Linked DNA regions of Azospirillum sp. TSH100. The protein of the gene in region 1 binds, or shares a complex with, the protein of each later gene. Links are inferred from orthologs where the notes say so. Each region holds a gene or a part of one and is shown on either strand. Other genes may lie near its edges.

Region 1 (3,323 bases):
GATTCTCGAAGGCCACTCGATCTCCGCCGGCCTCGACTATCCCGGCATCGGGCCGGAGCACAGCTGGCTGCATGATGTCGGCCGTGTCGAATATGCCTATGCCACCGACCAGGAGGCGCTCGACGCCTTCCAGCTCTGCGCCCGCACCGAGGGAATCATCCCGGCGCTGGAATCCGCCCACGGCCTTGCCGAGGTCGTCAAGCGCGCACCGAAACTGCCCAAGGACCACCTGATGGTGCTGTGCCTGTCGGGTCGCGGCGACAAGGACATCTTCTCCGTCGCCAAGCATCTGGGAGTGGAACTGTGAGTGCCGACATTTTGGCCGATGGCCGCATCGCCCGCCGTTTTGCCGCGCTGAAGGCGGAGGGACGCGCCGGTCTGGTCACCTTCATCACCGCCGGCGATCCCGATCCCGCCGCCTCGCAGGCGGTGCTGAACGGGCTGCCGGCCGCCGGCGCCGACCTGATCGAACTGGGCATGCCCTTCACCGACCCGATGGCCGACGGTCCGGCGATCCAGGCCTCCTCGCTGCGGGCGCTTAAGGCCGGCATGACGGTGCGCAAGACGCTGGAGATGGTGCGCGGCTTCCGCAAGCTGGATGCCGACACGCCGATCATCCTGATGGGCTATTACAACCCGATCCACGCCTATGGGGTGGAGCCCTTCCTGGCCGCCGCGCGCGAGGTCGGGGTGGACGGCCTGATCGTCGTCGACCTGCCGCCGGAAGAGGACGAGGAGCTGTGCATCCCGGCGGTGAAGGCCGGCGTCAGCTTCGTCCGCCTGACGACGCCGACCACCGACGAGGCGCGCATGCCCGCCGTGATGCGCAACACCTCGGGCTTCGTCTATTACGTGTCGATCGCCGGCATCACCGGCACCGCCAGCGCGTCGAACACCGCGATCGATGCGGCGGTCGCCCGGCTGAAGCGCCACACCGACCTGCCGGTCGCCGTCGGCTTCGGCATCAAGACGCCGGATCAGGCCGCCGAGGTTGCCCGCGTCGCCGACGCCGCCGTGGTAGGCTCCGCCATCGTCACCCGTCTGGCCGACGGGCTGGATGCGGCCGGTGCGGTCAAGCCCGGCACGGTCGAGGATGTTCTGGGCTTCGTCGGCGCGCTGGCCGCCGGAGTGCGCGCGGCGCGGGGCTGAGGGACGGACGGTTTACAACGACGGCAAACCGCTTTACGACACCTGCAACACGATCGCTCATGGCGACGAACGGCTGAAGAGCCCGGTGCGGCACGGATCCGATGTCCGGCCGCCGCCGGGCTTCGGCATATCGCCATGTCGTTGAAAGGCGTTCCATGAACTGGCTTACCAACTACGTCCGTCCCAAGATCCGCGCGCTCTACGCCCGCAAGGAAGTGCCCGACAACCTCTGGCACAAGTGCCCGAGCTGCGAGTCGATGCTGTTCCACCGCGAGCTGGAAGAGAACCTGCACGTCTGCCAGCATTGCGGCTTCCACATGCGGCTCGACCCGGTCAAGCGGTTGCAGTCGATGTTCGACGACGGCGCCTATGAGGGTGTCGAGCTGCCAAAGTCGGTCGCCGACCCGCTGAAGTTCCGTGACCAGAAGCGCTACACCGACCGCCTGAAGGAAGCCCAGACCAAGACCGGCCGCACAGACGCCATCGTCGTCGGCGAGGGCCGCATCGGCGGCCATGCCGCCGTGGTCGCCGCCTTCGACTTCGGGTTCATGGGCGGATCGATGGGCATCGCCGTCGGCGAAGGGCTGCTGACCGCCGCCCGTCTGGCGGTGGCGAAGCATGCGCCGCTGATCGTCGTCCCGGCCTCGGGCGGCGCGCGCATGCAGGAAGGCATCCTGTCGCTGATGCAGATGCCGCGCACCACCATCGCGGTGGAGATGGTCAAGGAAGCCGGTCTTCCCTACATCGTCGTGCTGACCGATCCGACCACCGGCGGCGTCACCGCCAGCTTCGCCATGCTGGGCGACATCCACATCGCCGAGAAGGGCGCGCAGATCGGCTTCGCCGGCGCCCGCGTGATCGAGAGCACGATCCGCGAGACCCTGCCGGAAGGCTTCCAGCGCTCCGAATATCTGCTGGAACATGGCATGGTCGACATGGTCGTCCATCGGCGTGACCTGCGTCCGACGCTGGTCCGCACCATCGGCCTGCTGATGACCCCGCGCATCGAGGCGGAGGCGGAGGATCTGGACCTGACCGCCGCCCAGGCTGCCGTCCAGGGCATCGGCGGCGAGCCGGCTCAATTGCCCCAGCCGGGCACGCCGACCGCCACGCAGGCGACCGCGGCCCAACCGGTCTCGACGCAGCAGGCGTCGTCGCCGCAGGCGGAACCGGTCCAGGCCGGCGGCGACTGACCGGCAGCACCTCCGCGACCACCCGACCAGAGACGACCATGATCGACGCCCCCACCCCGCTGGCCAATCCGACCGCAAGGCCGGCAGCGACCCGTTCCGACCCGGTGCTGGATCGGTTGAAGGGGCTTCACCCCAAGATCATCGACCTGTCCCTGGACCGGGTGCATCGTCTGCTGGCGGCGCTGGACCATCCGGAGCGCAAGCTGCCGCCGGTGGTCCATGTCGCCGGCACCAACGGCAAGGGATCGACGGTCGCCTTCCTGCGCGCGATGCTGGAGGCGGCCGGCTACCGCGTCCATGTCTACACCTCGCCGCATCTCGTCCGCTTCCACGAGCGCATCCGGCTTGCCGGGCGCCTGATCGACGACGGCCATCTCGCTGCCCTGCTGGAGGAATGCGAGGTCGCCAACGCCGGCAATCCGATCACCTTCTTCGAGGTGACGACGGTCGCCGCCTTCCTCGCCTTCTCCCGCGAACCGGCCGATGTCGTGCTGCTGGAAACCGGTCTGGGCGGGCGGCTGGACGCCACCAATGTGGTTGACAGGCCGGCGGTGACGGCGGTCACCCGCATCTCCTACGACCACCGCCAGTTCCTGGGCGACTCGCTGCTGGAGATCGCCAGCGAGAAGGCCGGCATCTTCAAGCCCGGCGTCCCGGTGGTTTTGGCACCGCAGCCGGAGGCCGACGCGCTGAAGGCATTGAACCTGCGCGCCAACGCCATCGCCGCCCCGATCCAGAGCTGGTCGGTGGAGGACCTGCCGAACGGTTTCCGTTTCGAGAGCGCCAAGCGCCAGATCGACCTGCCGATGCCGGGGCTGGCCGGCGCCCACCAGATCACCAATGCCGGCGTCGCCATCGCCTGTCTCGACCATCTGCCGTTGCCGGTGGATGACGAGGCGGTGCGCCGGGGCCTCGCTGCCGTCGAATGGCCGGCCCGCCTGCAACGCCTGACCCGCGGTCCGCTTGCCGAGGGCTTGCCTG
Region 2 (3,103 bases), 770 kb from region 1 along the record:
ACTCAAAGGAAGAATTACCAAATTGCAAAAGACCAGATCGCCGATTGCAAAACAGTTACACGCATGAGCGAGTCGCGAAAAAAGAAAAGCCCCTCTCTCAACTTCGAGAGAGGGGCCTCAGCACTGCGGCATTTTGACGCAATATCTTCAATCGCCCAATATAAGCCGGCGACGGTCAGGACTTCGCCATCAGCTGTTCCAGCCAATGGATGTCGTAGTTACCATCGATGAAGGCCTGCTCGGCGATGATGCGGTCATGCAACGGCAACGTCGTCTGGATGCCGCCGATCACATACTCTTCGATCGAACGGCGCAGTCGCATCAGGCACTCGTTGCGGGTGGTGCCGTGGACGACCAGCTTGGCGATCAGGCTGTCGTAATGCGGCGGCACGCGGTAACCGTCATACAGCGCCGAATCGACGCGCACGCCCAGGCCGCCCGGCGCGTGATAGCCGTCGATCTTGCCCGGCGACGGGATGAAGGTTTCCGGATTCTCGGCATTCACACGGCATTCGATGGCGTGGCCTTCGAAGCGGATGTCCGACTGGCCATAGCCCAGCGGCGCACCGGCGGCGACGCGGATCTGCTCGCGCACCAGATCGATGCCGGTGATCATCTCGGTGATGGTGTGTTCGACCTGCAGGCGGGTGTTCATTTCAATGAAATAGAACTGCCCGTCCTCGTAGAGGAACTCCATCGTGCCGACGCCGCGATAGCCGATGGCCGCCGCCGTCTTCGCCGCCAGCTCGCCGATGAAGGCGCGCTGCTCGGCGTTCAGCGCCGGGCTCGGCGCCTCTTCGATCACCTTCTGGTGCCGGCGCTGGACCGAGCAGTCGCGCTCGCCGAAATGGACGCAGGTGCCATGGGTGTCGCCCAGGAGCTGGATCTCGATGTGCCGCGGGCGCCCGAGATACTTCTCCAGATAGACCTCGTCGTTGCCGAAGGCCGCGCGCGCCTCGCCACGGGCCAGCTGATAGGCTTCCTTCAGCTGGTCGGGGTTGCGGGCGACCTTCATGCCCTTGCCGCCGCCGCCGGCCGCCGCCTTGATAAGCACCGGATAGCCGGTCTCGTGGGCGACCTTCTCCGCCTCTTCCAGCGTCGAGACCGGACCGTCGGAGCCGGGCACCACCGGCAGCCCCTGTTCCATCACCGTCTTCTTGGCGGTGACCTTGTCGCCCATGATCCGGATATGATCCGGCGTCGGGCCGATGAAGGTGAAGCCGTGCTCCTCCACCATCTCCGCGAACTGGGCGTTTTCCGACAGGAAGCCGATGCCGGGATGGATGGCGTCGACATTGGTGATCGACGCCGCCGACAGGATGGCCGGAATGTTGAGGTAGCTGTCGCGCGCAGACGCCGGGCCGATGCACACGCTTTCGTCGGCGAGGCGGACGTGCATGGCGTCGGCGTCGGCGGTGGAATGCACCGCCACGGTCTGGATCCCCATCTCGCGGCAGGCGCGGTGGATGCGCAGAGCGATCTCGCCACGGTTCGCGATCAGGACCTTTTCGAACATCGCCAAGGGAATGCCCCGCTTACTCGATGATGAGGAGAACTTCGCCGAATTCGACCGGCTGGGCGTCGGACACCAGCACCTCGGCGACCGTGCCGCCGCGCGGCGCCTTGATCGGGTTCATGACCTTCATCGCTTCGATGATCATGATGGTCTGGCCGGCCTTCACCACGTCGCCCGGACGGACGAAGGGCGTGCCGCCCGGCTCGGCCGCCAGATAGGCGGTGCCGACCATCGGCGAGGTCACCGCACCAGGGTGGCTGGCCGGCTTTGCGGCGGCCGGCGCCGCCGCGGCGGCGGCCGGGGCGGCCGCCAGGACCGGGGCGGCCTGGACGGCGACCGTCTGGGCGGCGGTCGGGCGGGTGACGCGGATGCGCTTTTCGCCCTCGGCGAACTCGATCTCGCTCAAGCCCGTCTCACGCAGGAGGTCCGCCAGCTTGCGGACCAGATCGCCGTCGATGTCGAAGCTCGCCATGATGTCAGTCGTTCCCGTTTCCTTAATCGCGGTCGATGATGTTCGCGATGGCGTCCAGCGCCAGAAGATACCCGTGCGGCCCGAACCCGCAGATCATCCCCCTCGCCACCGGCGAGATGTAGGAGTGATGGCGGACCGGCTCGCGCTTGAAGATGTTCGACAGATGGACCTCGATCACCGGCAGCTCCGACAGGATCAGGCTGTCCATGATCGCGACCGAGGTGTGGGTGTAGGCGCCGGCGTTGATGACGATGCCGTCATTCTCCGTACGGGCCTGCTGAATCCACGAAACCAGTTCGCCTTCGTGGTTCGATTGCCGGAAATCCACGGTCAGACCCAGCTGGTCGGCGCGCTCGTGGCAGGCGGCCTCCAGATCGTCCAGGGTCATCGACCCGTAGATTTGCGGCTCCCGCACACCCAGCATGTTGAGGTTCGGCCCATTGAGGACCAGAATCGACGCGTCGATGGCCACAGCCCGCGCCCCTTTTCCATGATCGAAACCGCGCGTTTATAGCACGAAGCACCGTCCTGTCCATGGCGACGGGGGCCTTCTGCGTCGAAAAGCGCGTCGCAAGCTGGAAAATCGACCCGGACCGGCCGAAAGACCGCGCGAAATCCAGGGAAATTGCCGCGACGGATCAGGGTGGGCAGGACGGAATCAGCGTGGCATCATGGGGGGGGCTGAACCGTGTGGCTGATCAGCAGCTGGCTGTAAACGCCCTGCCGCTTCAAGCTCCTAAGCCCGTCGTTGAAGGCGGCGACCGTCGCTTCGGCCCCCGGCGTGGCGCGCCCGACCACCAGATGCAGCGTCACCATGGCGAAAGGCCGCTCGGACACCCGGATGTCGTCGGCCAGCCCCGACTTCGCGATGGCGGCCGCGCCGCTGAATTCGTCAGTCACCAGCGCATCGGCCCGGCCGGTCGCCACCATGCGCACACAGGCGCCCAGGTCGGATGGGGTCTGCCGGGTCAGGCGCCCCTGGGCGACCATCGCCTCCAACTCCACCGGCAGGGCATGGCCGACCGGCTGACAGACCGTCCGGCCGCGGAAATCCTCCAGCGGATCGGAGTCGCCCCTCTCCGCCGCCCCATCGCGGTCGGTATCAAGGCCCCCCT

The links. The genes of interacting proteins can lie anywhere in the genome.
Region 2: the proteins of accD (region 1) and accB are in contact, whole or in part, in a solved structure (PDB 8UXZ), measured with the Escherichia coli proteins. The link is inferred for Azospirillum sp. TSH100 from one-to-one orthologs.

What each region holds. Positions count from the first base shown.
Region 1 is NZ_CP039634.1:1,076,003-1,079,325, forward strand. Bases 518-3,323 are described here. They hold accD (acetyl-CoA carboxylase, carboxyltransferase subunit beta), read left to right. Parts: upstream 518-1,304; coding sequence 1,305-2,342; downstream 2,343-3,323. Other genes in these bases: trpA (tryptophan synthase subunit alpha), read left to right, coding at 518-1,149; E6C72_RS05160 (folylpolyglutamate synthase/dihydrofolate synthase family protein), read left to right, coding at 2,381-3,323. Outside these bases: trpB (tryptophan synthase subunit beta), read left to right, coding at 1-307; more of trpA, read left to right, coding at 304-517.
Region 2 is NZ_CP039634.1:1,841,545-1,844,647, reverse strand. Bases 263-3,103 are described here. They hold accB (acetyl-CoA carboxylase biotin carboxyl carrier protein), read right to left. Parts: upstream 1,989-3,103; coding sequence 1,536-1,988; downstream 263-1,535. Other genes in these bases: E6C72_RS08805 (ABC transporter substrate-binding protein), read right to left, coding at 2,658-3,103; aroQ (type II 3-dehydroquinate dehydratase), read right to left, coding at 2,011-2,460; accC (acetyl-CoA carboxylase biotin carboxylase subunit), read right to left, coding at 263-1,516. In the rest of the region: more of accC, read right to left, coding at 176-262. UniProt on the Escherichia coli protein: This protein is a component of the acetyl coenzyme A carboxylase complex; first, biotin carboxylase catalyzes the carboxylation of the carrier protein and then the transcarboxylase transfers the carboxyl group to form malonyl-CoA.